One region of the Flaviflexus salsibiostraticola genome, then DNA from elsewhere that is predicted to be linked to it. Evidence: riboswitches for the same ligand, from Rfam matches in the RefSeq annotation. Region 1 holds a riboswitch; each other region holds the start of a gene.

Region 1 (9,804 bases):
CATTGTCGATCAGCGGTCCGAGCGTTGTTCCCTCGTGAAGGCCGTTACCGAGGACGAGCGCCTCCACCTTGGCCGTGAATGCTGCAGTGAACCGCTCGGCGATGTTTGTATGAACGTAGATGCGGTTGGCGGCGGTGCAAGCCTCTCCGTTGTTCCGGAACTTGCCTGCCATGGCCGCGGCAACGGTCTTGTCGATGTCGGCGGACTCCAGAACGAGGAAGGGGGCATTGCCGCCGAGCTCCATCGACGAGCGCAGCACATGTCTGCTCGCCTGTGACAGCAGAGTGCGTCCTACAGGAGTGGAGCCCGTGAACGAGATCTTCCGCAGCCTTGGGTCCTCCATGAGGGTGCGGGAGAAAGTCGACGATTCCTTTGTCACCACACAGTTGACGACTCCGGGCGGTACCCCCGCATCTCTGAGTATCTCCATGAGGAGAAGCGAGCTGAGCGGCGTGAGGCTGGCGGGCTTCAACACCACTGTGCATCCCGCCGCGAGCGCCGGACCGATTTTCCGAGTGCCCATCGAAAACGGGAAGTTCCATGGGGTGATGAGCAGCGAGGGGCCAACCGGCTGAGAATAAACGAGGACATCCTGGTCAGGAACAGCGGGGGCGGGACGGAAACGTCCGGTGGTCCGCACCGCCTCCTCCGAGAACCAGCGGAGGAACTCTGCTCCGTAGTTCACTTCACCGTAGGCTTCGGCAAGCGGCTTGCCCATCTCCATCGTCATCGTCAATGCAAGATCGTCGGCACGCTCGTGGCAGAGCTCGTATGCGCGCCGAAGTATCTCTGACCGGTGCCGTGGGGTGGTCGCGGCCCAGTCAGCGGCGGTGGCGCAGGCCGCGTCCAAAGCATCCATCCCGACCGCGGCGGCATTGGCGCTCGCGATGGCGATGATCTCCTCCCCCGTTGCTGGATTCTCGACGGATAAGTCTTTCTCACCGCCGATGAAGTCTCCGTTGATGAACGAGCTGGTCGGCATCCTCCCGATCAGGCTGTCGATTGTGGCGGCGTCGATTGGTGGCGTCAGTGGCATGGTCTACTCTCCCTCACTGTCGAAAAGGATGACCTGGCGGACAGCGTTGCCATCGGCGAGCTCGTCCATCGCCATATTGATGTCCTCAAACCGGATGATGGACGAGATCAGCTCGGCGACCGGCAGTTTTCCTTCCAGATACAACTTCGCATACTCCGGAATGTCGCGGGAGGGAACGGCTGAGCCAAGATAGCTTCCGACGACGGTCCGAGCAGCTGCCGTCAGGTTGAGCGGGGCAATCTCGGACTTTGCATGTGCGGGCGGCAGCCCGACGGTGACGAGCATTCCTCCGAAACCCATGGCGTTATAGGCGGTCTCGAAAGCTTTGACATGTCCGGCAGCCTCGATCACGCGGTCGGCGGTGATGCCCTGCTCCGCCACTTCCTGTGGGGTGTACACCCGGTGGGCGCCGAGCTCCTTCGCCCGCTCAAGCTTCGACTGCAGTGCATCGACGGCGATGACCTCTTGAACATCCTGGGCGAGTGCAGTGATAAGGGCTGCCATGCCGACCCCACCGAGCCCGACCACCATAACGGTGTCCTCTGGCGAGGGCTTTGCGGCGTTGAGGACCGCGCCCCCGCCGGTCAGCACCGCACATCCCAGCACCGCCGCAATCTCCGGCGGAACCTCACGGTCGACGACAACGGCGCTGCGGTAGTCGACCACGGCGTGTGTGGCGAACGCGCTCACTCCGAGGTGGTGGTAGACCTTCTCACCGTTGCGCTCGAGGGCGATCTCTCCCGACATCATGACACCATCGTTATTGGCCTTCGAGCCCACCGAGCACGGCAGCTTACCGTCGGTCTGGCAGGCCTTGCACTCACCACATCGGGGCAGGAAGCTCATCACTACCTGATCCCCAATACTGAAGCCCGTCACGTCGGAGCCGATCTCTACGACCGTGCCACAGGCCTCGTGGCCGAGCAGCATGGGAACGGGCCGCGGACGGTTACCCTCGACGACGGAGAGGTCGGAGTGGCATACCCCGGCCGCATCCATTCTCACCAGGAGTTCTGTCGCGCCAGGGCCGGTGAGATCGAGTTCGACAATGGCGAGAGGTTCCGACCGTTCATACGGACGTTCGCGACCCATCTCTTCTAGGACTGCTCCGCGGATTTTCATCGCTCTGCCTTTCATGGGGCTGGTAGTGGGCTTGCTTGATGACCCCACGAGGGGTGGAGGCTATGGGCTGGCGTCAGGGATTGTCGGTGGGCGAGGTGGTTCCGAAGGTCTCCTGTGCCAGCTGGGCGGCAATGGCATCACCCGCTCGCACGGGTTCGGAGGCGAAGGCTCCCTCGTGGGCGAGCACCGGCCTGCGGTCACCCGCGAGCTCAGGGTATTTCTCCTCCAGCTTCTCCCGCTCAACCATCTTCGTGTGCCAGGAGCGGATCAGCTCCTTGTCGCCGTTGCGGGTTCCCCGCCAGGTGGTGGGCATGTCGTCGCGCGAGGGACCCGGCGAGGCGGCGCCCCCGATGGCGACCCGGGCGGGAATGCGGGCTGTGGCAGCCCCGCATTCGCACTCCGGATTGTCGGAGAACATCGAGGGCAGCACCGCCTCGAATCGATGCCCGCCCGTACACTTCAGGTCGTACCTGATCATGGCCTGCTCCTTATGCGTGCGTGTCGCAGCCGCGGCACGCACCTGGTCGGTCTAGCTGTAGAAGCCGTTCGGAGCGATCTTCATCGACTCCCGCTGTGTAGAGTCGTGGCCGAAGATGACCTCTGCTCCTGTCTGCTCTTGAATGCGGCGAAGCTTCTCGACTGATTCGAGCCAGCCGACAGAATCCCACACGATGCCGGCGCCGATGGCGGGCGGCCCCCACGAAGCACCCATGTACACCGCGTCGGAAGTGAAGATCTTGGTTCCATCGTTCGGCAGATCGACACGAAGGCTCATCGTGCCCCACGTGTGGCCCGGGGTGAAGATAACGGAGACTCCCGGAGCGATTTCCGTGTCCCCGTGGACTGCCTCCATGTTGAGACCATCGAAGTCGGATACGAGGTGGGCTCCCTTGAACGCGCCGTCAATCGTCTTAACACCCTCGATCTCATCCGACTGCACGAGGATCCGAGTCTTGCCGTTGTCGAACATCTTCGCGTTGGCCGCGTGGTCGAAGTGCAGATGCGATAGGACCAGAATGTCGATGTCGTCTGGGGTCAGCTCCAGATCGGCCAAAGCAGAGTCGATGAAGCCGGGACCCGCGGGGTCCTCCTGTACGGGAAAGAAGTCCTGGAAGCCGGTTGGCGCCCACCGCGACTCCCAGTCGCGCGGAACGCCGGTGTCCCACAGAATCCTGCCGTCGTCGGTTTCGATGAGGATGGCATGCGTCGGACATTCTCCCCACGCTGCGGGCTCATGCTTATGGTGTCGGTCCTTGATCGTATTACCAGCCTGGAGCAAAAGCCACGTGTGGTCGCACTCCATGATTCCTGTTGATAGGAAATGCAGCTTCATGGTGATCCTCTCTGATCGAAGGTCGCAGACAGCGAACCATGATTCAGACCCTAAACGTGAAGTGGCGCACACTCCATAGAGACAATTACACTCTTTCGATATGGGCGATAGAGAATTCTCCACTCGGCTCGGGTGGCTCGAGCACCGAAACCGCGTTCTTGACGCGGTCACCGCGATCGCCTCCCTCATGGCGGCGAACCACGACATCGACATGGTGCTCGACCGCATCACCTCCCTCACCAGAGATCTCACTCGATCCGACCTCGCCTACATCTCTCTCAACGACGCCAAGGAGACCTTCATCCAGTACTCCACCGGCGTGCGCACACGGGAGTACCAACAGATCCGAATGCCGCTCGGCACGGGCGTGCTTGGGAAGGCTGCAGTCGGCCACGGGACCGTGCAGACTTCTGACTACCTGATCGATCCGGCAATCATTCACCTGGAAGTCATCGATGAGATCGTCCGCCGGGAGGGAGTCCGCGCCATACTCGGGGTCCCCATCATGGTCCACGGCACGCTGCACGGCGCTCTCCTTATCGCAAACCGCCGGCCCGGAAATTTCTCCCCCACGATCGTCGACACAGTGTCAACCATCGCCCGCCACACAGCCGTCGCTCTCGATCAATCCCGCCGGTTCAGGAGAGTCAGCGCCGCGCTTGCCGGTCTCAGAGTGAGCTTCGATGACAGCGCCGAGCGCCTGCAGGCGCTCCAGACCGTCGTCGATCTTGACGCGCTCCTGAGCGAGAGCCTCGCCCAGAGAAAGGGCGTCGAGCATTTCGCCCAGACAGCGGCCAAGGCTCTCGGGGCCGACCTCGCCATTCTCGACGCCCAGGGCTCCGTCGTGGCGAGGGGCACAGTCCACGCAATGCCCGACCTGCCAACCTTCGCTGCCGACGTCGGGCGCCAAGCCTACATTTCAGGGCGACCGGTGATCCGCAACCAACTGACGGCCGCAGCCGCCACGTCAAACTCCGAGCACCTGGGCACCGTTGCCGTCTTCGAAGCAGTTCCGGACCAGCTCCTGCCACGGGTGACGCGAACGGCCGTGTTCCTCGGAATACTCCTCCTCTTCGAGCGAACCCAGAGAGGAGAGGAGCGGCAGCGTGACCAGGCACTGCTCGATGACCTCCTCCAGGGCAGGCGACTCACATCGTCGGGATCTCAGAGGCTCGACTCCCTGCTTCTGGGCGGCCCAGCTTCAGTCGCAGTTGTACAGACCGACGACGCGACGGGCACCCACCTCGACAGGGCGATGCGAGATGCCCTCACACTGAGCCTCAGGGAGCACGGGGTCAGCAGCCACCAGATCCTCGCCGTTGAACACCACGACCATCTCTGCATCCTTCTTCCGAGAGTCCCATCGGAAGCCGTCCTTCAGAGTTTCATCGCCCGCTCCGGGTCAAGGACTGCGCAGATCCAATGCGCGCTCGGAGGGGAGGTGGCCCATGGAGGCGACTTCGCCCCTGCGCACGCACTCGCCCTTACTGCCATGGCTGCCCTCCAAGCGCTCGGACCCTCCCACCGCATCTACAGAGCAGATGACCTCGGCTCCCTTGGAGTCATCCTCGCCGCCCAGAGGGACGATCCCCACGCGTATTCGCCACTGACAGAGATCCAGGCCCTGATCTCCTACGATTCCAAGCACGGTACGGAGCTCACACGGACCGCCTGGGTCTATACCGAGCAGCGCGAGAACATTAAGGCAACAGCTCAGAACCTTGTCGTCCACGAGAACACTGTCCGGCAGAGACTCGCCCGCATCGGCGATCTCCTCGGCTCGGACTGGCAGGAGACGCCTCGCTCCCTCGATATTCAGCTCGGGCTGCGCATATGGTCCCTGAAGTCTCGAGGCCCCTCCGTGGAGCATTCCAAACCAACGAGCTGGAGTCGCACACTCTGACCCCTTGAACGTCGTCCAGGACCCGCAGCGCACAGTGTGGGTTCAATCGGTCGTTGCAACACTGCTGTTCAGGGTTGATTGTAGCTGCTCGGTCAGTACCTCGGTGGGAGTTCGAAATCCCAAGATTTTTCGGGGTCGGTTGTTCAGCGCTAGAGCGACGGCTTCGAGGTGGTGGGCGTCCCACCTGGATAGGTCGGTGCCTTTGGGGAAGTACTGGCGCAGGAGCCCGTTGCTGTTCTCGTTCGTGGGCCGTTGCCAGGGCGAGTGCGGATCGGCGAAGTACACCTTGGTGCCGGTATCGAGGGTGAAGGCAGCGTGGTCAGCCATCTCGGTACCTCGGTCCCACGTCAGCGTGCGGCGCAATTGCAGCGGCAGACGGGTCATTGAGGTTTGCAGGGCTGTGTTCATCGCTTCGGCTCCGTATCCGCCCAGAGCGGGTCCGTTCTTGGTGGGAGCAACTTTGCCCCACCGGGGGTCTCGGGGCAGGTGCACCAGCAGGATACTGCGAGAGCGTCGCTCCACCACGGTGCCGATGGCCGAGCGTCCAGTGCCGATGATCAAGTCTCCTTCCCAGTGTCCTGGCACAGCGCGGTCTTCGGCTTCGGCAGGGCGCTGGGATATCATCACCGCCTTGGTGACGTGCCCGTGGGGTTTGTTCCTCCGCTGGGTCCGTGCCCGAGGTTTACGAACTGCCCGCCCAGTGCGCAACGCCGCGACGAGCTCTCGTTTGAGTGCCCCACGTGCCTCGATGTACAAGGATTGATAGATCGCTTCATGACTGATTCTCATGCTCTCATCATCAGGGAAATCGATCTTCAAGCGCTGCGATATCTGTTCCGGACTCCACGCAGTGAACCACTTACGGTCCGCCCGGTGCGGCTTGCCCACACCCTTCCACGCCGGGGTGTGCGGACCGGGCACGACTTGATCGTCCTCGTCGTGGAGCATCCCGGCAAGCCGATCCTCCACGTACTGTCGAAGGCGTAGGTTGGTGGCGAGCTTAGCTACCTTTGGGCGCTTCGCCGCTTCCTGGGCCTTCCACTGGGCCACCACAGCGCGATACCCCCGATCACCATCGCGGGTAGCGGCGTTTCGTCGCAGCTCCCGAGAGATCGTCGAAGGATCTCGCCCCAAGCGGCGAGCGATCTCGCGCACCCCCGTCTCCTTCGCGTTCAAGATGGCGATCTCCTCACGCTCTTCAAATGACAGATACCGCCCCGTAGGCTCATCTAGGCTCAAAGGTCTCATCCCACCAGCATGGCCGAACCACCTGGTTCCCACCGGCACTGACACCCCCACCCGCACCGCAGCCTCCGCGGTAGTGATACCAGTAGCGATCAACGTCCAGAACTGACGCTGCACCGCCCGCGACGGGGCCGGCCGCCCTGGGGACCGCATCGGTGGACGCAACGCCCGATCCGCACGCCACTGACGACGCACCTCCATTGGCATATCACTGGTCTTCTTACTCCAGTCCGCAGTAGCCATCGTCTTACACCTCTTTCATCAAGGTGTTGCGACAATCGATTGAATCCGCCCAGACTCCCCAGCGTGCAGTGAATCACCATGAGCACCGTCAGCAGTGCGGCCGTCGCATGCTGGACGGATGGCAGGTGACTGTCTCTGCTCCCGATATGTGGACGCGGGGAGCAGAGACAGGAGTTAGATGAAGAAACCGGCAGACGCGGCCATCAGCCGCTCATTCCGAACGCCACCTGAAACTGCAGGGATTATCGCCGCTTTCCGCCAGCGACAGCAGGTAACCCACGCCATCGACTTCAACCCTGAGCAGCCAGTACCGCTTACACCACTCCGCTTCAGCGTCGGGCAAGAGGTCGGGCACTTCGGCGATTTTTCCCAGTTGTGCGGCATTGTGGTTCCAGCGGCGCCACGTGCCTGACTCAGTCACAAATTCAATGTAGTTGCCGTCAACCGCGAGAACACGCGCCGGCACCCAGTCCGTGCTCAGCCCAGCGTGTCGTGCATGGATCGCGTGAATAGTGTGGCCGGGCCGGTAGTTCGTGCATCTCGTCCCGAGAGGGGCGATGCCCACCTTGGTTCCATCTTGGGCAGTGACGAGGACAGCGGTCGGCTCAGTGCCGCTGTCCGACTGAGCCTCGCGCTCAGTGGGGGGATTGTGGTCCACCATGAATTGATCCTTATACTCGCTGAATTCCACCCGAGCTCATGCTCGGGGGCAGATCTTCCCTCAGGGGCACCGTGTGCGATAAGCGGTTGCCAGTCGACAAGCTGAGAGGCTTCACGTCGAACTTCTTGATCTGATGCGATCGTATCAGCGGTTCACAAACTTAGCAACCGTGAACTGGCTTCACGTTGGACTCACCTGCAAATGGGCGCGGCACGCAGATCCATCAGTCCATGAGATCCACACTCCCGTACGGAGTTTCTCGGGAACCGCGCACGTTTACTCACTGACCCCGATCCCCCAGCGACTCAATCAGAACAACACGGAGTTCATAGAGTTCACGGCTCTCGGGTATTGGGCGCCGCCCGATTCTGCCCCCTCGTGCGGCTACGTTTGACTTGTTGGTAACTCACACCCGTAGAAGGCTGGGGACGTAGCGTGAAGAAGTTGTGGTGGATCCTGGGTGCGATCTTCGTCGTTGGCGCTGGACCCGCAATCCTTTCGGATGACATCACTGAGGCCGCCGACGAGAGCGACGAAACCTCGGTGGCAGTGGTTGAGCCGGGTCCGACGACTGAGGAGCCGGAGCCGTCGCCAGAGTCGAGGGAAGATTCCACCTCGATCGAGCTCGAGGTCGAGACCACTCCCGCACCGGTGGAGCCTGAACCCCTCACTGCACCGGCGAATGCCGAGGGCCAGCTGGCGGCAGACGTCGTGCTCACACTCGAGGTCAAGGGCCGCGCGCCGAAGACCGGGTATGACCGTGACCAGTTCGGCCAGCGGTGGGCAGACACGGACCGAAACGGCTGCGACACCCGCAATGACATTCTCGACCGAGATCTCACAGACAAGACCTACAAGCCCGGCACGAGGAACTGTGTTGTCCTGACCGGCACCCTCATCAGCCCCTACACGGCCGAGATCATCTCCTTCCAGCGCGGCCAGGACACCTCCTCAGAGATTCAGATCGACCACGTCGTCGCCCTCTCCGACGCCTGGCAGAAGGGTGCTCAGCAGATGTCGGCCGGCGATCGCGAGCTGTTTGCCAACGACCCGCTCAACCTCCTCGCGGTGGATGGCCGCAGCAACGCCCAGAAGGGCGCGGGCGATGCCGCGACGTGGCTTCCGAGCAATAAGTCCTACCGGTGCGACTACGTCGCACGCCAGGTCGGAGTCAAAGCCAAGTACGGCCTCTGGGTGACGGCGGCCGAAAAGGACGCCATTCTCCGTATCCTCGCCGACTGCCCGAATCAGACGATCCCCGAGTCGGGAGCTTTTGTGCCGGTCGAGGCAGCCCCGGTGGCCCCAGCCCAGGAGGCTCCGGCACCTGAACCTGCTCCCGCACCCGCGCCAGCCCCTGCCCCTGCGCCCGCGGACGTGTACTACGAGAACTGCACGGCGGCGCGCGCCGCCGGAGCGGCGCCTCTCTACGAAGGCCAGCCGGGCTACCGGACGACTATGGACGGCGACCGCGACGGCATCGCCTGCGAATAGTCGACCCCGCTGTTCCCGGCTTCGCCATCTGGGCGGGACCTATCTCGAGCTTCCGCCCCATTTGAGAGTCCACCGCCGATGCACCCCGACTGACCTGCGGTTCCTGTTATCTGCCAGTCTAATTTCACGCGCCCACCCGGCGTGGAATTGCCCGGCCCCACGGCTTTCTGGATGGGGCACTCTCATGTCCGAATTGGGAAGTTCGGGGTCGAAAGTCCCGCGGGGCCAAGTGCCCTCAACGTCCGGGATTTCCCGTCATAACGTCGAAAAAGATCAGGTCACAGGAGCGCAGCGAACCAATCGCGAGGATACTCCGCGGGAATGGACCCGGCGGAGAGTCCATCGCCGAGGCACTGCCGCTCAAGCATCACGGACCTGCCCAGACGCCTGGGCTGCGTCGCCGCAGCCCTCGACGAGCAAGAAAAGGTCGTCCTCGCGGCTGGCGTCAAGCCGAAGGTCGTCCTCGAAGGCGCCGAAAACCTCGCACCCGAGGTGTTCCGGATTGGGGATGCGAAGGAGGCGCGCAACGCCGTCTCCGCCATCTGGGAGGGCGCGAACTTCGCTCTCAAGCTCTAGCAGCTCAGTCACGCAGGGTCCTGGCCCTGCGCGACTGCCACATCAGCCCGCCGGTACTCTCGCGTCCGGCGGGCTGATGGCATTGGCCTGACACACTGTTGAGTTCACCCTGCTTGCGACCTTCACGCCATGCCGGGCGGCAGCCGACTTCTGTGCCGAGTAGGGTGAGATGAGGTCAAGCCGGAAGGATGCAA
Region 2 (9,804 bases), 400 kb from region 1:
CCGCCAGGTCGGCGTTCCGCAGCTCATCGTTGCGCTGAACAAGTCCGACATGGTCGACGACGAGGAGATCCTCGAGCTCGTCGAGATGGAGGTCCGTGACCTTCTCTCCTCGCAGGGCTTCGACGGCGACGACGCTCCCGTCATGCAGATCTCCGCTCTCAAGGCCCTCGAGGGCGACGAGAAGTGGGTCAAGGCCATGGAAGATCTCATGGAGCAGGTCGACAACTACTTCGTCGACCCCGTCCGCGAGCTCGACAAGCCCTTCCTCATGCCGATTGAGGACGTCTTCACGATCACTGGTCGCGGCACCGTCGTCACCGGTCGTGTCGAGCGTGGCCAGCTCCAGATCAACTCCGATGTCGAGATCCTCGGCATCAAGGAGAAGCCGATGACGACCACCGTCACCGGTATCGAGATGTTCCACAAGCAGATGGATCACGCCGACGCCGGCGAGAACTGTGGTCTCCTCATCCGCGGCATCAAGCGCGAAGAGGTTGAGCGCGGCCAGGTCGTCTGCAAGCCGGGCACCATCACCCCGCACACCAAGTTCGAGGCGCAGACCTACGTGCTCAAGAAGGAGGAGGGCGGCCGTCACAACCCGTTCTTCTCCAACTACCGCCCGCAGTTCTACTTCCGCACCACGGACGTCACCGGCGTCATCACGCTGCCCGAGGGCACCGAGATGGTCATGCCCGGCGATAACACTGAGATGACCGTTGAGCTCATCCAGCCCATCGCCATGGAGGAGGGCCTCGGCTTCGCTATCCGCGAGGGCGGCCACACCGTTGGTTCAGGCAAGGTCACCAAGATCCTCGCCTGATGATCGGTTAGATCTCTCTCGTATGCCCCGGCTTCGGTCGGGGCATACGTGTCTCTCGGGCGGAGGCACTCGTCGCGGTCGTGGTCGCGGCCATGGTCTCTGGCCTGACAGACCCGTGTGTGGGCAGCGGTTGCCTCTGAGGATTGGTGACGGTTGGCGAATGGGGGAGAGGGCCTCGAGTACCCTGGACCGTATGAACCTCCGTGACGTCTTCCGCGCCTGCGGACTCGAATCAGAACCCGCCGCCATCCTCTGGGACATGGATGGAACCATCACCGATACCGAATCCCAATGGGTCGCCCTGTCGAAGAAGGTCGTCGAACGCCGGGGCGGTCGATGGTCGGGGGAGGACGAGGCTGCCCTTCACGGGTCGTCGACTCAGGCGCACGCCGAGTATCTGCACCGCATCCTCCAGCGGGATGGAGGCGATGCGGCGGAGCCGATGGTCCTCTTCCAGGAGGTCGCCGATCTTATGGCGGAGCACGTCTATCCTGACCCGGACCTCATGCCGGGAGCCGTTGACCTTCTCGATGCGTTCCACGGAGCGGGGATCCCGCAGGCCCTCGTGACCGCGACACCCATCCACCTCGTCGGTCCCGCCATCGACAGCCTGCCGAAGGCCTACTTCTCGGCACAGGTGACGGGCGACGAACCACTCCCCGGCAAGCCGGACCCGGCACCCTACGCGACTGCCATGGACCGACTCGGGGTCGAACCAGCCGACTGCCTCGCCTTCGAGGACTCCATCCCCGGGGCCACATCCGCACGCGGTGCCGGTGCGACCGTGGTGAACGTGATGAAGTTGGAGCTCAGGGTCCTCGCGGCTCTGCTCTGACCCTCGGCAGCCGATCTATCCGACACCCTCGGCGGCATAGACTTCCCTGCTCCGCGCAGCCGCGGTCGCCCAAGGGCGCGTCGGCGGCCGGCTCCTTCGCGCACCAGTGGGGCCACGACGTTCGGGATGGTCATGGGTCCTCGGCCGAGGCCGCATGAGGAGCCGGTGCCATCTGCTCTGTTGGTCAGATACTCGTCAGGCTGAGAACCTTCGCGGCATCCCCGCCTTCACTGCGAAAGCCGCCGATTGCACCCACTTTTCCTGAACCGTTGACCCTGGCTCACGTGGTCGCATACTGTCAGAAAAGGCCCGCCTATGGGATGTGCCACGGGCCAGAGGATCAGCACACTGACGTGCTGAGAATGGAGACAACGTGAACAACATCGTGACTGTAGACCCCGAGAGCGTGGGGATGTCCAGTGAGTACCTGGCCAACATCGACAGGTTGGTCGAAGGACACATGGACGAAGACGCCTACCAGGGCATGGTCGTCCTGGTGGCCCGCCACGGGAAGGTGTGCTACTTCAAAGCCTTCGGCAAGGCAGACGACGACGTGCCGATGCAGACGGACAGCATCTTCCGGCTCGCGTCGATGTCCAAGGTTCCCACCGCGGTTGCCGTCATGCAGCTGTGGGATCAGGGTCTGATCTCGCTCTCCGACCCGATCTCGAAGTTCATTCCGGCCTTCGCCGATGTCAAAGTCGCGGAGCTCAACAACTGGGGTGAGGTCAAGCTCGTCACCCCCAAGCGTGAGATCACCATCCACCACCTCCTGTCGATGACCGCCGGTATGACGAACTCGTGGTGGTACGACCTGTTCACGCCACAGAACTACCGTGTCGTGCCGAAGCTCTACGCCGAGGCCGGGCTCATGGACGATCTGAACGCCCCGCCGATCACGCTCGAGAGCAACATCGACATCCTGGCGAAGATGCCCCTCATGTCCCACCCAGGGGAGGCCTTCGACTACTCGAACAACAGCGTCGACACTCTCTGTCGCCTGGTCGAGATCGTGTCGGGCATGGATTACGACACCTATCTTCGGAAGAACATCTTCGAACCGCTCGGCATGAACGAGACGTGGTTCTTCCCTCCGAAGGATCAGTGGGACCGCATTGCCGCCGTCTACTGGGCCGGCCGCGACGAGAAGCAGGTGGGGACTGCCCCGCTCGGCATGGGCAATCTCGGCCCGGATTACACGTTCAGCGAGCACCGGACCTACTTCAGCGGCGCCGGCGGGCTCCACGGAACCGCGTCGGACTACTTCAGGTTCGCTCAGATGCTCCTCAACAAGGGTGAGCTGGATGGTGTCCGCATCGTCAGCCGCGCAGCGGTGGAGCAGATGACGTCGAACCAGATCGGCGACCTCACGAACTGGCAGCTGACCCAGAACAAGTGGGGCTACCAGGTCGACCTCCAGGAGGGCGTCAACGCACCTCCCGGATCGATCCACTACCTCGGTGGAAAGGGCGCCTACAGCTGGCAGGGCTTCTTCAGCACGAAGTTCGTCAACAACCCTGAGCGGGACACGGTCATCCTCACCATGTCGACGCCGGGCTTCGACGGGGCGCTGCCGCAGAACCTCCGCATCATCGCCGCAGCCAATGCGGCCGTAATCGACTAACAAGCCTGCTTCGGTACGCCGAGGACGACCTCAGCGGTCCACGGGCAGGAGATGCCGCGAAGCGGCCGGTGTGGGATGTCGTGTTGAACGATGTCCACGCCGGCCGCTTTGAGTCTGATGGGGTTGCGGCTCAGCTCCGAGATGCGCTCGGGCGAATTGGAACGTGCTGGACCATATTGTCATCCGTCAACGGTCGGGCTCTGAGACCCTCTGCATTCTTCTGTCCGGCGTGATGATCTGGCTCACCGGTCTCGCCATGGCCCGGGCCGTCCCATAGACTGAGCGCTCCGGCGGGAGAGCTTTCGCTGGCAGGCTCTGGCTCGTCGAGGTCAATACCGCTATGTGAGACATGCGGTCGCGTCTCGGCACGGAGCGTGTCTAATTAGATGACCATCAAGAGCAGCTGAGAGACCTGGCTCGCAGAAGCTGCAGCAACCGAGAGCGTTCGGTGCTACCGCCAGGACCGATGGAGGAGATCGATGATTACGCTGGACGGAGTCCGCAAGGTATACCCGGGGCCTGTTGTTGCCCTCGACGGTATCGATCTCTCGATCCCCGCCGGAGAGATCCACGGCATCGTCGGCCAGTCGGGTGCCGGCAAATCCACCCTCATCCGCTGCCTCACCGCGCTGGAGAAACCGTCCGAAGGTCACATCTGGGTCGACGGACAGGACCTGTCCGCGCTCGGCCCGAAGGAGCTGCGGATCGCGCGCCGCTCGATCGGCATGGTGTTCCAGGGCGGCAACCTTCTCGATGCCCGCACGGCGGGCCAGAACATCGCCTACCCGCTCAAGGTGGCGGGCCTCGACCGTGGCCACAGGCGCGAGCGGGTCCAGGAGCTCCTCGACCTCGTCGGCCTCGGGGACCGCGGCAATTCATATCCGTCTCAGCTCTCGGGCGGACAGCGACAGCGCATCGCCATCGCGCGAGCTCTTGCGGCGCGCCCGGCTGTACTGCTGTGCGACGAGCCGACCTCGGCGCTCGACACGCAGACCACCGACCAGATCCTCACCCTCATCAAGGACGTCCGCGACCAGACCGGCGTCACGGTCGTCATCATCACGCACGAGATGTCGGTCGTCCGGGATACCTGTGACAGCGTCACCCTCCTCGAGAAGGGCCGCGTCGTCCAGTCCGGCAACGTCGGCGAGATCGTCGCCGACACGGCGTCGCGCCTCGGTCGTGCGATCGTGCCGCCGCCGCGGGTCGATGACCCGCCGGAGGGCAAGGTGCTTATCGACGTCGCGTTCACATCCCGGCCGGGCGAGCCGTCGAGCTCGCATGTCCTCGGCGTCATCGCCGAGCTCGGCGGGGATGTCACGGCCGGCACGTTCGAGACCCACGGGGCGAACCAGGTCGCCCGGCTCGTCATCGCGACCGACCCGACGAGGGCTGCCCAGACGGTGGCGACCCTGAGGGCGCAGGGCATCGACGCAGAGGAGCGTGCGGCATGAGGACAGAGATGCTGTGGTTCGATCAGCCCGTCATTCAGAACTCCCTGTGGAGTGCGACGGTCGAGACCCTCCTCATGGTCGGCTGGTCGACACTCGCGACCGTGCTTCTCGGGCTTCCGCTCGGCATTCTCCTCGTGACGAGCGCGAAGACCGGCATTCGCCCCGCCCCGGTTCTCAACCAGATCCTCTCGGCCGTCGTCAACATCGGCCGGTCGATCCCCTTCATCATTCTTCTCATCATCCTGCTGCCCGTCACCGACTGGGTCATGCAGACGAACATCGGCTGGCGGGGAATGGTGTTCCCCCTCGCGGTCGGGTCGATCCCATTCTTCGCGCGCCTCGTCGAGACGAACCTCCTCGCTGTCGATACCGGGAAGATCGAGGCCGCGCAGATGATGGGGGCGACGCGCACCCGGATCATGGGCGACGTCATTCTCCGCGAAGCCATGCCCGGCATCATCCAGTCGATCACCGTTCTCGTCATCACGATCATCGGCTTCTCGGCGATGGGCGGCACGGTCGGCGGCGGCGGACTCGGTGCGCTCGCCTACAACTACGGCTACCAGCGGTACTTCCTCGACGTCCTCATCATCACGATCGTCGTCATCATCGTCATCGTTCAGATCGTCCAGACGCTCGGCGACATGCTCAGCCGGTACGTGGACCACCGCTGAGTCGCCGCGTACCGGGAAGCAAGAACTCACACATCCTGTCACCACCCACAAAAGGAACAAGAACTATGCGCCGTACATTCATTGCGCTCGCAGCCGCTGCTGCACTCACTCTGACCGCCTGCTCCTCCGATGCGGAGACCGCCGAGGAGACGACCGCCGCCGAGGGCGAGACCGTCACGCTGACCGTGGGCGCCTCGCCGGTGCCGCACGCCGACATCCTCGCCTTCATCGACGAGAATCTCGCCGCCGAGGCCGGGATCGATCTCGAGATCGTCGAGTACTCCGACTACGTCCTGCCCAACCGCAACCTCGACTCGGGCGAGCTGGATGCGAACTTCTTCCAGCACGTGCCGTACTTCGATGTTCAGGTCGAGGAGAACGGCTTCGAGTTCGAGCACGGCGAGGGCATCCACATCGAGCCCTACGCCGTCTACTCCGACTCGCTCGAGTCCCTCGATGAGCTCGAGGACGGCGCGAAGGTCTCTCTCGTCAACGACCCGTCGAACCAGGCCCGCGCACTGTGGCTGCTCGAGGACAACGGCCTCATCACCGTCGACAGCTCGGTTGAGAACCCGACGATCTACGACATCACCGACAACCCGAAGAACCTCGAGTTCGTCGAGGTCGAGGCCCCGAACCTGCCCCGCACCCTCGACCAGGTCGCAATCTCCATCATCAACGGCAACTTCGCACTCGAGGGTGGGCTCGTCCCGTCTGAGGACGCGATCGCCATCGAGTCCGGCGAGGACAACCCCTACGCCAACATCCTCGCGTGGCGCACCGACTCGGACAAGGCTGATGCGATCCAGACGCTCGAGGAGCTCCTGCACTCGCAGGAGGTCGCCGACTTCATCACCGACACCTACCCGAACGGTGAGGTCGTCCCCGCCTTCTAAGGGGTGACGCATGATGGGGCGACCGGCACTGCCGGTCGCCCCATCGTCGTATGCAGAGTGGGCGGCGTCGTGCGCGAAGGCAGTGTGGTGAGCGGGACACGGATAGTGAGGTGGCCGCGGGTTCTCGGGCGCCCACGGAGGCTCGCGAGAAACCGACCGACGGCGGCAGGACATACGTGCGTGCAGAGTTTGTGTGGAATATTGCCCGGTTCTGTGGGTTGGGCTAGGGTGCAGGTGTCGGATTCAAGGAGGAATCGTGCTTGCTCAGGAACGCAGAAGCCTCATTCTCGAGGACCTGCGCGCCCGCGGCGGGGTCGAGACCGAGGACATCGCCCAGCGATACAGCGTCTCCGTCGAAACCGCTCGGCGTGATCTCCTCGAACTCGAGAGACGCTCTCTTCTCAAGCGGGTGTACGGGGGAGCGGTCGGCGTCCCGACATCGACCGAGCCGCCTCACTCGGAGCGGGAGAGCGTTGCCGCTGCCCATAAGCAGCGGATCGCGGAGCGCGTCGTGGCCTTGATTCCGTCGGATGCGACGGTGTTCCTCGACCTCGGCACAACGGTCGAGGCCCTGGCACGGGCGATCCAACCCACCTTCTCCGGAACCATCGTCACGGCCTCGCTGCGGGCGGTGGCGACGCTGGCGCACCTGCCGAACGCGGAAATCATCGTCTCGGGAGGCCGGCTCCGCAAGTCGGAGCTGTCCCTCTCGGGGAGCATGGCGACGTCGTTCCTCGACTCGCTCTTCCCCGACATCGCCATCATCTCGATCGGGGCGATCGACGCCGACGCGGGCGTGACCGACTATGACTTCGACGAGATGCACGTCAAGAGGGCCGTCCTCGCCAACTCGGCGATGTCGATCGTCGTCGCCGATTCGACGAAGGTCGGCGGCATCGCACCCTACCGCCTGTGCGGCGTCGAGACGCCGTCCTACATCGCAATCGACAGCGGCCTGTCCGCTGACCACACCACCACACTCACGGAGAGGGGAGCACACCTGCTCCTCGCCTGACCAGGTCAACGAAGACCGAAAGGGAGATCATCCATGGCCATCCTCGCACTCGATCAGGGAACCTCGGGCTCAAAGGCGATCGTCGTCGACGACGACGGCATCCACGCCATCGTCGAGAAGCCGGTCACGCTCAACCATCTGTCCCCGGACGCCATCGAACAGGATCCTGAGGAGCTCTACAGCTCGATCGTCGACGCCGGTCGCGAGGCGATCGCCCAGGCTGGCAGGCCGATCGACGGAGTCGCCCTCGCCAACGTCGGGGAGACCGTCCTCGCGTGGGACCCGACGACCGGAGAACCGCTCACCCCCTGCATCAACTGGATGGACAAGCGCTCGCAGGGCATCGTCGACCGCCTCGCAGACAAGAAGGAGCGCATCCACGAGCTGACCGCGCTCGTCCTCGACACGTACTTCGCCGCACCGAAGCTCGCCTGGGTCCGTGAGAACCTCACGCGGGAGGGCGTCGTGACGATGACGGATGCCTGGCTCGCGTTCCGGCTGACGGGGGAGTTCGTCTCCGACACCTCGACCGCCTCCCGCTCGCTCCTCCTCGACATCGACTCAGTGACGTGGAGCGACGAGCTCCTCGAGATCTTCGGACTGCAGGATGAGCCGCTGCCGCGGCTCGTCGCCTCCGATGAGATCGTCGGGACGACGGGCGTCTTCGGTGGGGAGATCCCGGTCGGTGGGCTCATGGTCGATCAGCAGGCCGCGCTCCTCGCCGAGAGCTGCCTCGACCGGGGCGACAGCAAGTGCACCTATGGGTCCGGCGCCTTCCTCTTCGTCAATACCGGCGATGAGGCACATCGCTTCGATACCGGGCTGACGACATCGGTCGCGTGGACGGTGCGCGGTAAGACCTCCTACTGCGTCGATGGGCAGGTGTACACGGCCGCGACCGCGGTGCGCTGGATGAGGGACATGGGGATCATCGCTGATGCAACGGAGCTTGACGAGATCGCCGCGGACGACTCGGATGGGGTTATCTGCGGGCCGTCGTTCGCCGGGCTCGCCGCCCCGTGGTGGCGTTCGGACGCCGGGGCCTTCCTCACCGGCATGCGGCTCTCGACGGGCAGACCAGAGGTCACTCGCGCCGTTCTCGAGGGGATCTCCGCCCAGGTGGCCGAGCTCGCCGCCCTCATTGCCGAGGACGGCAGCGCCCCCATCGCCCGGCTCAAGGTCGACGGCGGGCTGACGAAGTCGAAGGTCCTCATGCAGATCCAATCCGATCTGCTGCAGGTGCCGATCGACACCTACCCGTCCGCCCATGCGACGGCACTCGGCGTGGCCGCCGCCATGCGGCTCGCGCTCGACCCGGACATGCCGGTCGAGGACGCTCCGTACTCGTGGGAGGCCGAGGCATCATACGAGCCCTCGATTCCCGCTGAGCAGGCACTCGACTTCCGCAGGCGCTGGCGGGCCGCCGTCGAGGCGAACCTCGAATTCTAGAAGAGACAGGACAAGGCTGACATGAAGGCCATACCACCCTATGACGTTGCGGTGATCGGAGCCGGAGTCATCGGCTCCGCCATCGCCCGCGACCTCGCCGGCACCTCGGCCAGCGTCGCCCTCCTCGACGTCCGCGAGGACGTCTGCGAGGGGACGTCGAAGGCGAACACGGCGATCCTCCACACCGGGTTCGATGCAACTCCGGGGACCCTTGAGGCCGAACTCGTCCGGGAGGGATACCACCTGACCCAGGAGTACTGCGAGGCCACCGGCGTCGCGCTCAAGCGCTGCGGGGCCGTGCTCGTCGCGTGGGATGAGGAGGAGCAGGCGACACTCCCCTCTCTCCAGGAGAAGGCAGAGAAGAACGGCTACACGAAGACCGAGATCATCGATGCCGGCAGTGTCTACGGCCTGCTCCCGCACCTTGGCGCCGGAGTCCGGGGCGGGCTGACGGTGCCCGATGAGTCGATCATCGACGCATGGTCGCTCCCGCTCGCCTTCGCCACCGAAGCGGTGACGAGGGGCGCGACGCTGCTCCTCGACCACGAGGTCACCCACGTAGCCGTCGGCGAGGAGACGACCGTGCTCGGCACGAATCACGGTGACGTCGAGGCTCGGTGGGTCATCAACGCCGCGGGTCTCGGCGGCGACATCCTCGATCAGAGATTCGGATACGACCGCATCCGCATCCACCCCCGAAAGGGCGAGCTCTTTGTCTATGACAAGCTGTCCGCCGAGCTCGTCGACAGGATCGTCCTGGCCGTGCCGTCAAAGAAGGGCAAGGGCGTGCTCGTCAGCCCGACGGCGTTCGGCAACGTCATGCTCGGCCCGACGGCCGACGACGGTGAGGACAGGCTCGATACGTCGACCACCGAATCGGGCTTCGAGTTCCTCCTCGAGAAGGGCGCCCACATCTTCCCCCAGCTGTTGGACGAGGAGGTGACGAGTTCGTACGCGGGCCTGCGAGCGGCGCACAACCTCTCCGACTATCTCATCGAGGTCGACGAGGGCCAGCGCTATCTCATCGCCGCGGGCAT
Region 3 (9,804 bases), 1.3 Mb from region 1:
TAATCCTCGTCGCCTGCCTCGCCGTCCTGCGGGACAGCCGGTTCGGCGAGCTCTGCCCTTTCGGCGCTCTCGGTCGGCTGCTCAACGCCGACAACTGCGCGGGACTCGGTATCGTTCGAGGTGGAGAATCGGTCGAAGACGCTCGTCCGCTCAGGGCTCGCCTGTGACGGGCTGCCGTCGTCCGGCTGGCCCGAGGCAGGGCTCTCTGCCCCAACTGGCGCGGGAGCCTCAGTCTCGGCAGTCTCGCCCAATTCGGCCTCACGGTCGGCGCCGGGCCGCGATGACTGCGCTTCCTCGTAGGTCGGCTCATCATCGGGGCGGTCAATCGTCGCGCGAGCAGGACCCGCAGGTGCGTTGTCAGACGCCTCGGCCGTGTCGGGCTCGTTGGCGAGCGCAGCCCGCTCTCGCTCTTCTGCCTCGCGCTTGGCCTTGAGAAGCCCGGCTTTCCGCATCTCGCGCCGCGACATCCGTTCGCTCATCGGTTCTCCTTCGCTTGAATGATTCTCATCCTATCGTCCCTGCCGCTGACGTGCCGCCCTTCCCGGCTGGGACACGCGAGGGATGCGGCTGGGCGAGTAGAGTCCGTACTTGCGGATGTATTGGACCACGCCGTCCGGAACGAGATACCAGATGGGAACACCGATCCGCTCCCGCTCGCGAACGTCGGTTGACGAGATTGCCATGGCCGGGACCTCGACGACGGTGACACGCTCGGCCGGAAGCCCGTTCGACGCGATCGTATGGCCCGGCCTGCTCACACCCACAAAATGGGCGAGCTCCCACAGGTCGGAGGCATCCTTCCAATCAAGGATCTGGGGCAGGACGTCCGCGCCGGTGATGAAGAAGAACTCATCGTCTGGATAGATCTCCCGAAGGTCGCGCAGCGTGTCGATCGTGTACGTGAGGCCCGGCCTGTCGATGTCCACTCGTGACACGGAGAAGCGGGCGTTCGACGCTGTGGCGATGACCGTCATGAGATAGCGATATTCGGCCGGCGATACCTCGCGCTCCTGCTTGTACGGCGGCTCGCCGGTCGGAACGAAGATGACCTCATCGAGCCCGAAGCGATGCTGGACCTCGGATGCGGCAACGAGGTGGCCGTGGTGGATCGGGTCAAAGGTGCCGCCCATCACACCGATTCGGCGATGCAGCTGATCGTTCGGATGCGGAGCCTCGATCCATGCGAGGTCGTGCTCCGCGGTGACCGGGAAGCCGCTAGCGGACATGCCCCGACCCTTCAACGACACACGTCGTCGTCGTGAGCTCAGCGAGGCCCATGGGCCCGCGTGCGTGAAGCTTCTGGGTTGAAATGCCGATCTCGGCGCCCAGTCCGAGCTCGCCCCCATCGGTGAAGCGCGTCGAGGCATTGACCATGACCGCCGCTGAGTCGATTGCGGCGACGAACCTGTTGGCGTCTGCGACGGAGTCGGTGACGATTGCCTCCGTGTGCCCGGACGAGTGGCGATCGATGTGGGCGATCGCCTCATCAACCGACGAGACGACAGCGACTGCCATATCGAGCGACAGGTACTCCGTGTCCCAATCCTCGGCTGTCGCATCCTTGATCAGCTCGAGGCTGACGCCCGCCTGCTCGGCGAGCGATCGAGCCGCCTCATCGACGTGGAGCGTCACTCCCCTGTCGGCCAGAGCGGCGAGAACTGCACCCCCGTGTTCGAAACCCTCATGCAGCAGGAGCGTCTCTGCCGCATTGCAGACACCGGGGCGGTGCGTCTTTGCATTGACGGCGATGGCCACGGCCCTGTCCCTGTCGGCATCCGCGTTGATGAAGACATGGCAGTTGCCGACGCCGGTCTCGATGACGGGCACGGTCGAATTCGCGACGACCGATTGGATGAGGCCGGCTCCGCCGCGCGGAATGAGGAGATCGATGTAGCCCCGCGCGGCCATGAGCTCCGTCGCGCCCTCGCGGCCCCACTCGTCCACGGATGCGATGGCGTCGGACGGAATGCCGACAGAGTCGATCGCCTCCCGCATGAGCGCGACGAGAACGACGTTCGTCTGCTCGGCGGCGGAGCCGCCGCGCAGCAGGACGGCGCTTCCCGCCTTGAGCGCGAGACAGGCCGCATCGACCGTCACGTTCGGACGGGCCTCGTAGATCATTCCGACTACGCCCATCGGCACGCGCACGTTCCGCACGGTGAGCCCATTGGGAAGTGTCCTGCCTGCAACCACCTCGCCGACAGGGTCCGGCAGGGCGATGAGCTGGCGCACGGCATCGGCGATCCCAGCGATCCGCGATTCGTCGAGGGTGAGCCGATCGATGAGCGCATCGGTCAAACCGACCTCGATACCACGGGCGATGTCCTGCCCGTTCGCCTCGGTGATCTCTTTCGATCGCTCCTCCAGGAGCACGGCGATTGCCTCCAGCGCGGCATTCTTCTCGGTCGTCGAAGCGCTCCTGAGCACGCGTGCCGCGCCGCGCGCCTTCGTCGCCAGCTCCCGTACAGCGTCTCGTGTGTTCGTCATGAGAGTAAGCGTATAGGGAATTATTCACGGGTCCAGTCCGTTACAGCCGACGTATCACCATTCATGGGAAGCAGACGACAAGAGGAAGCTGGACATGGCGACAGTAGAGATCACGAAAGACAACTTCAACGAGACCATCAAGGAGGGCACAGTCTTCCTCGATTTCTGGGCAGAGTGGTGCGGCCCGTGCCGCCAGTTCGCGCCCACCTTCGAGGCGGCCTCGGAGAAGCACGAGACCGTGACCTTCGGCAAGGTCGACACGGAGGATCAGGTCGAGCTCGCTCAGGCGTTCCAGATCATGTCGATCCCGACGCTCATGGTCTTCCGGGATGGCATCAAGCTCTTCGAGCAGGCCGGAGCCGTTCCCGCCTCGGCTCTCGAGGACCTCATTGCCCAGGCCGAGAAGCTCGACATGGACGCGGTCCGCGCGCAGATCGCGGAGCAGCAGACCACCGAATCCTGATCACAGACATGAAGGAGCGGGCCCCGTTCGGGGCCCGCTCCTTCATGTCGGGCATCGATCGACGCGATCTCCGCTGTCGCGTCAGCTCGCCTGCTGACGGCAGGCCTGCGGTTGACGAGAACTGCTGAGCGATGCAGAGATTGTCGACACTCCCCTACTCTGCAGATTCAGCGGTGCGCCGCGCCTGGAGAAGTGGCAGCACTCCGCAGACCGTCGAGGCGAGATCGGTCGGAAGCGAGCCGGGCAGAATCGTGAACGCGTCGGCCGCACCGAGCGCGAGCCAGGACTCGATATGGTCGGCCACGTCGTGCACGGTACCGAGGACTCTCGCCGAGCCCTCTGCGTAGCGGTCGGCGCCGATGGCAGTGATGAGGTTCGCCCGCTCCTCCGCGTCCATCGCGCATGCGGAGACGATCATGAACAGATCTGAGGTCACCTGGAGATCGCGGCCCTCCTCGAGGGCAGCCGACCGCAGCGAGTAGCGGATCTCGCGGGCCGTATGCGGATCGGCTTCACGCAGGCGGACGCTGTCGACGACCGCTCCGAGGGCGCCGAGGTCGATTCGCGAAGCGGTGTCGCCGGTCAGGGCCACCGTGACGGGGTTACCGTTCCTCCGCGCCCTGTCGATCAGGGAGAGAGCCGAGTCGAGGTCGCCGTCGGCGACATGGATCTCAAGACCGACCTCCGTATCCTTGACGGCGGCGAGAGCCTCCTCGCAGCCGCTCGCTGCGGTCACCGCCGCATAGATCGGGCCCGTGATCCTCGAGGTGAGCTTGACGGCAGCGCGCACTGGATCAAGCCGGCAGTCGCGAATGTGGAGATCGGAGCGGAGCAGGAAGCTCGAGCCGAGGGTGACAGCGGCGAGACCATCGGAGATGGCGGCGCTCGTCATCGAGGCGAGTCGGTGCAGGTTGCAGGATTCGACGGGGAAATCCTCCCCGAACTCGGAGGAGGCGTCAAAGACCTCCGCTCCGAGGGTCGACAGGTCAATGCTGATCGACGGGATCTTGTAGCCAACGCGGGATTGTCGTGATGAGGGCAGCTGGATTGTCATCGAATGTTCCTTGGGTATAGCAGAGCCGCTCCGTGAGGAGCTGAATGAAGGTGCATAGAGCGATGCGGGAGATTCTCCCGGGCGGATCCAGTTGGCCGGATCAGGCCATGGACTTATGCCACATACGCATTCGACGAAGATGGAACGGAGCCGATACTCGCTGCCCGGCCGTCTGGATGTTATTCGTCAATGCCATGTTATTTTCCTTCGTGCTATCCACCGCGGACGGTGCGTCGCTTGCCGATTGAGGCCTGGTCGTCACCCGGGGCACCCCTCGCACGTGAGGGGTTGTCGACCAGCTAGCCGGGGCTTGTTGCTGGTTCTCTGGACCGCCGCCAGGATAACACGGGCACTGGTCCAGATGTCAAGATGCTGTTGACCAGCAATTGAGATACCTTCCAGTAGGGCGCCTGTTTGCGACTGAAACCGCTGCGGTACGCACTGTCGGGCCAGACCTAATCCACCAGATAACGGACAAACCCACCCGCTATCGGGGTGGGTCTGTCTTCTGCAAATCAGTGCAAGTGAACTACATCACATAGTCGCGCTTAGGACACCTGCTTCTTGAGTGGGCCCGAGAACATGAGCGCATGCATGTACAGGATCGCGGCGGGAAGGATGATGAGGTTACCGAAGACGAGTAAACCGAGCACATCGATCGACAGGTACAGGATAAGCGGCTGAACGAGCAGCAGGCCGAGAGCGGCGAGGGTGCGTGGGAGGTGGCGGATCGCGAGAAGCGCCGCGCCGCGCACCACGCGTCCGAGTGGACCCATCTGCTCGCTCAGCAGCGGGAAGATCCATACCGCGAAGCCGGCCAGAAGGACGATGCCCGTGAGGACGACGACGATGACTGCATTGCCTGCCACGCCGAGGTTCATGCGGCTGATCGCCCAGATCTCCCAGGCCGACACGGTGAAGAGGGTGAGGAGTACGAGCCAGACGAGAGTCGACCGCCAGAACGTCGACCGGAATCCGGACCAGAACGCTCTCGCCGGCGACGAACCTTCTTCTCTTGCCTGCTGCAGCAGCGCCCTGTGGGCTCCCGTGACGGCGGCACCCGCCGTGACGATCGGAATGCTGAAGGCGATGAGCAGCAGGTTGACGATGACGGTGTCGGCGACAGTGACGAGCCCGTTGTAGAGCTTCGAGTCGGGTGCGAGCCACCCTCCCATATCAGCCCTTGACCGAACCGGCGACGACACCTTCGATGATGTGCTTCTGCGAGAACAGGTAGAAGATGACGATCGGGATGATGGCGAGAACGAGCATGGCCATCATCGCCCCCATGTCCCTATTGCCATTGGAGCCGACAAGCATCTGAACCACGACAGGGATCGTCTTGTACCGCGTCGAGAGTCCGATGACGAGATAGGGCAGGAGGTAATCGTTCCAGATCCACATCGCGTTGAGGATCGCGACGGTGACGGTCGTCGGCTTGAGGATCGGCAGGACGACGCGGAAGTAGTTCTGAAGCGGTCCGCACCCGTCGATGTAGGCGGCCTCTTCGATCTCGAGCGGTATGGATTTGACGAAGCCCGCGAAGATGAAGACCGACAGTCCGGCGCCGAACCCAAGGTAGAGGACGACCATGCCGGCCGGGTTGTTGAAGTGGAGCATGTCCGCAATCTTCACAGTCGGGAACATGACCATCTGGAACGGGATGACCATGGAGAAGACGAACATGTAGTACAGGAGCGAGGTCCACCAAGTTTTGACACGGGTGATGAAGTAGGCGGTCATCGCCGTCAGGAAGACGATCGTGGCGACCGAGGAGACGGTGATGACGAAGGACCAGAGGATCGCCTCGAAAAAGCCGGTCCGTGCCAGCCCCGTCGTGTAATTCTGCAGCCCAGCCCACATCTCCCCGAGCGGAAGGGCGAACGGGTCGGAGCTGATCGAGAACCGCTGCTTGAAGGAGTTGAGGACGATGAAGACGATCGGCCCGAGGAAGACGATGAGGAGCAGCGTGAGGACCACGTAGTAGAACGAGTGCCGCGCCTTCGACCCGCTCTCCTGGACGTTCTCGTCCGGTGTGAGTGTCGGATCTCCGATCGATCCGACCGGCTGTGCGATGGTGCTCATGCTTCGACCTCTCTGCTCCGGGTGGCCCGTAGCTGCAGGAACGCGATGACGACGACGACGATGACGAAGACAACTGCCTTGGCCTGGCCGACGCCCTCCTGGCCCATGCGGGCGAACATCGTGTTGACGATGTTGAGGGCGACCATCTCCGTCTTGGCCTGCGGCGCGCCGTTGGTCAGCGCCAAGTTCTGGTCGAACAACTTGAACGAGTTCGACAGCGTGAGGAAAACGCAGATCGTGATGGTCGGCATGATGACGGGAATGGTCACGTGCCTGAGCGTCTGCCAGCGGGTTGCGCCATCGATCTCGGCCGCCTCCGTCAGCTCAGGTGGGACAGCCTGGAGTCCGGCGATATAAATGATCATCATGTAGCCGACCTGCTGCCAATTGATGAGGAGGATGAGTCCGACGAAGCCGTACTCCCATCGAGAGATGATCGTCGTTCCGTAGTTGGCGAGGACGGCGTTGATCATCGACTGCCATGTATAGCCGAGGACGATTCCGCCGATGAGATTCGGCATGAAGAAGACGGATCGGAAGAAGTTCGTGCCTCGAAGCTTCTGCGTGAGAAGCCTGGCGATCGCGAAGGCGAATACGTTGACGGAGATGATCGCGACGATGACGATGAGGAGGGTGAACTGGAAGGAGTTCGTGAATCCCTGGCTCTCGTCGAAGACCCGGCCATAGTTCTCGAGGCCGACCCATTCGGCATCGGTGATCGTTGTGAAGCTCGCGAACGAGAGATAGATGCCGATGAGGAAGGGCAGGAGGAAGGCGATCGTGAACGCGATTCCTGTCGGCGCTACGAATATGGGGACGTATTTCTTAAGTGTTCTCTGCATCGCTTTCGTCTCCGCTGGTGCTGTCGCGACTGTTCAGACGGTGGTGTGCCGGGGCGGGCGGCGCCCGCCCCGGCACTCGAGGGGTCATCAGCCCAGGTTGGCCTTTTCGCGGGCCCAGGAGTTGACGAAGGTGTCGACGACCTCGTCCCACTCGACATTGCCGGAGGCGTACTGAGCCAGAGCCTGGCCGAAGTCCTCCTTGAATGCCTGCGAGGGGAACGTGGTGAACACCCACGGGATGGGTTCACGGTCGGGATCCGTCATGTAGGCGTTGATCTCGACTGCGAGCGGGTCGCTCGGAGTGCTGTCGCCGAAGGACTTGAACGGCGCGATGAAGCCGAGGTCCTCCGTCACGTACTGCATGCCCTCCTCCGAGCTGAAGAGCCAGTTGACGAAGTCGATCGTGGCCTGCTGGTCAGCCTCAGAAGCGCGGGCGTTGACCGCCATGAAGGCCTCGGTGCCGATGTTGATGCCCTTCGACTCCTCCCCCTCGACTCCGGTGTAGATCGGCATGAACTTGATGTCCTCTTCGGCCACCACGTTGCCTTCGATGTCCTTGATCTGGCTCCAGGCCCAGTTGCCGTTCTGGACCATGGCGACCTTGCCCGTCGCGAACTCCTGCATGGAGTCCGTGACGGTCTTGGACGGGGTGAGCGCGGGCTCGACGGTCGAATTCTCGAGGTAGAGGTCGAAGATGTTCTTGTAGTTCTCAGCGTGGGTGAAGCCGATCTCCTCCATGTCCGTCACACCCGCCTCCTCGTACTCCCAGTAGACGGGAATGTTGGCGAGGTGAGTCTGCCAGCGCCACTCCTCGCCCGTTGCGAGCGAGGTTGCCGCGAAGACACCCTCGATCCCGAGCTCGTCTGCGCGGGCCTGCATGTCCTCGACGACCGCCTTGAAGGAATCGAAGTCGCTGATGTCGTCCATCGACGACGCCTTCGCCCCGTCCATCGCGAAGTAGTCCTCGAAGATGGCCTGGTTGTAGATGAGGCCATAGCCCTCAACTGCGAGCGGCACACCGTAGATCTTGCCGTCCTCGCCCTTGAGTGCGAGGCCCGGATCGTTGAGGTCCTGCGCGAACTCAGTGTCGTCGAGCTCGAGCGCGTAGGACTGCCAGTTCTTGAGGCCCATGGGGCCGTTGATCTGGAAGAGCGTCGGAGCCTCAGACTTCGTCACCTCAGACTTGAGGGTCTGCTCGTAGGTTCCGGAGGCTGCGGTCACAACCTTGACCGGCACGCCGGTCTCCTCCGTGTAGGCGGAGGCGATCTCGTTGTAGGTCTCCTCAGATTCGGGCTTCCAGTTGAGGAAGTAGACCGAGCCGTCTGCGGCGTCGCCGGACCCGCCCTCGTCATCGTTCCCGCACGCGGCAAGGCCGCCGAGAGCGAAGGCACCGGCGGTGACCAGTGCAAGCGCCCGCTTTGCGTTTCTCATGTGTGTCCTCCCTTGGACATCAAAAGGAACCAACGGCACCATTGCCGTCAGCATGTCTGCCGGACGCCCTCCAACGCTTCTGTCAAGGATGTCCAGAACATGATTGCCATCATAATGGCACACGAAAGGCCACCGCTCCAAGCCGTTGGGCCCACGCCGCTTCGGACCTTTCTGCAGGGCCGACCTGGGAGAATACCCCGCGAGAATTCCCTGCCATCGTGCGACTTCAGCCGTGCGGGGCGATGGCTTCAGCGCCCGGGCGAGCCGACTGTGGTGAATCTCATTCGTCTGGGGCGGCAGTGCCCCGGAGGCCCCGCCTAATGGCGCAGGAGAACCATGTCATCGACATGGACGGCAGGGCGACCCGCGCCGGACTGTCCGGCCGATTCCCGCAGCCGCTCCGAATCCCAGCCGGCCAGGCCTCGAGCCACGAGATCGCCGCCCGGGCCGATGATGTCGATAGGATCCCCCGGGTCGAACGTGCCGACGACGTCGGTGATGCCGACGGCGAGCAGCGACTTCCCGCCGGACTCGAGCGCGGCAACCGCACCCGCGTCGAGACGCACCTGACCGTGGGACTTCGCCGCGTGGGCGATCCACAGTGCTCGCGCATTCGATTTCTGTCCCGTTGCCGCGAACCACGTGCCGACCGACTCGCCATCGAGTGCGGGACGCAGATTCTCGGCCGAGGTGACGAGTGTCGGAATGCCGAAGGCGGTCGCCATGCGTGCGGCCGTCACCTTCGTCGCCATGCCCCCGGTCCCGAACATGCTTCCCCGCCCGGTGATCGAGTAGTTCTCCAGCTCCGACATGTTGCCGACGAACCGGATGGGCCGTGAGCCGGGCTCCGTTGGGGGCCCCGAGTAGAGCCCGTCGACATCCGTGAGAAGGATGAGGACGTCGGCGTTGATGAGGTGGGCGATGATCGCGGCGAGCCTGTCGTTGTCGCCGAGCCTGAGCTCGGTCGTCGCCACGGCATCGTTCTCGTTGACGATCGGGACGATCCCCATCGTAAACAGCTTCTCGAGTGCGAGACGGGCGTTGCGGTAATGGGTTCGCCTGATCACATCATCGGCCGTGAGAAGAACCTGGCCGATCCCGATCCCGCGCTGCGCGAAGCGCTCACCGTAGGCGCTCATGAGGTGGGGCTGGCCGACCATGGCAGCCGCCTGAAGGCCGGACATATCCGTCGGCCTTGTCGCGATGCCGAGGTGTCCGACACCGGCTGCGACGGCGCCGGACGAGATGAGGGCGAACTGCTGGCCCCGGTCATAGGCGTCGGATAGTGTCTCCGACAGCGATTCGAGGGCCGGCCAGTTGAGCGTTCCATCCACCTTCGTCAGCGACGACGAGCCGATCTTGACGACGAACCGGGGTGCGCTCGGGACGAGCGCCCGGTTGGCGAGCGCCCGGTTCATGCGTCGGGGTCCGTCCAGACCCCG

Evidence for each region. A riboswitch is a leader RNA that binds a small molecule or an ion and turns the genes downstream of it on or off. The one in region 1 is predicted to bind S-adenosylmethionine.
Region 2: linked by a shared signal. The riboswitch ahead of EJO69_RS11925 (methionine ABC transporter ATP-binding protein) and the one ahead of EJO69_RS10025 (hypothetical protein) in region 1 are both predicted to bind S-adenosylmethionine.
Region 3: linked by a shared signal. The riboswitch ahead of EJO69_RS03990 (LLM class oxidoreductase) and the one ahead of EJO69_RS10025 (hypothetical protein) in region 1 are both predicted to bind S-adenosylmethionine.

The regions. Positions count from the first base shown of each region.
Region 1 covers NZ_CP034438.1:2,152,176-2,161,979, reverse strand. The annotation lists gene EJO69_RS10055 (NAD-dependent succinate-semialdehyde dehydrogenase) at 1-1,036, opposite strand, end outside; gene EJO69_RS10050 (alcohol dehydrogenase catalytic domain-containing protein) at 1,040-2,158, opposite strand; gene EJO69_RS10045 (FmdB family zinc ribbon protein) at 2,232-2,636, opposite strand; gene EJO69_RS10040 (N-acyl homoserine lactonase family protein) at 2,688-3,491, opposite strand; gene EJO69_RS10035 (helix-turn-helix domain-containing protein) at 3,592-5,394, shown strand; gene EJO69_RS10030 (IS30 family transposase) at 5,437-6,840, opposite strand; gene EJO69_RS10025 (hypothetical protein) at 7,094-7,573, opposite strand; SAM riboswitch class IV at 7,559-7,674, opposite strand; gene EJO69_RS12800 (GmrSD restriction endonuclease domain-containing protein) at 7,979-9,034, shown strand; gene EJO69_RS10015 (hypothetical protein) at 9,356-9,610, shown strand.
Region 2 covers NZ_CP034438.1:2,550,430-2,560,233, forward strand. The annotation lists gene tuf (elongation factor Tu) at 1-820, shown strand, start outside; gene EJO69_RS11915 (HAD family hydrolase) at 1,014-1,655, shown strand; gene EJO69_RS11920 (serine hydrolase domain-containing protein) at 2,029-3,279, shown strand; SAM riboswitch class I at 3,667-3,765, shown strand; gene EJO69_RS11925 (methionine ABC transporter ATP-binding protein) at 3,759-4,733, shown strand; gene EJO69_RS11930 (methionine ABC transporter permease) at 4,730-5,407, shown strand; gene EJO69_RS11935 (MetQ/NlpA family ABC transporter substrate-binding protein) at 5,473-6,303, shown strand; gene EJO69_RS11940 (DeoR/GlpR family DNA-binding transcription regulator) at 6,560-7,318, shown strand; gene EJO69_RS11945 (FGGY family carbohydrate kinase) at 7,352-8,767, shown strand; gene EJO69_RS11950 (NAD(P)/FAD-dependent oxidoreductase) at 8,789-9,804, shown strand, end outside.
Region 3 covers NZ_CP034438.1:834,650-844,453, forward strand. The annotation lists gene EJO69_RS03970 (hypothetical protein) at 1-479, opposite strand, end outside; gene nadD (nicotinate-nucleotide adenylyltransferase) at 510-1,226, opposite strand; gene EJO69_RS03980 (glutamate-5-semialdehyde dehydrogenase) at 1,216-2,487, opposite strand; gene trxA (thioredoxin) at 2,582-2,950, shown strand; gene EJO69_RS03990 (LLM class oxidoreductase) at 3,105-4,004, opposite strand; SAM riboswitch class IV at 4,233-4,335, opposite strand; gene EJO69_RS03995 (MusI family membrane protein) at 4,553-5,179, opposite strand; gene EJO69_RS04000 (carbohydrate ABC transporter permease) at 5,181-6,089, opposite strand; gene EJO69_RS04005 (carbohydrate ABC transporter permease) at 6,086-6,931, opposite strand; gene EJO69_RS04010 (ABC transporter substrate-binding protein) at 7,019-8,362, opposite strand; gene proB (glutamate 5-kinase) at 8,680-9,780, opposite strand; gene obgE (GTPase ObgE) at 9,777-9,804, opposite strand, start outside.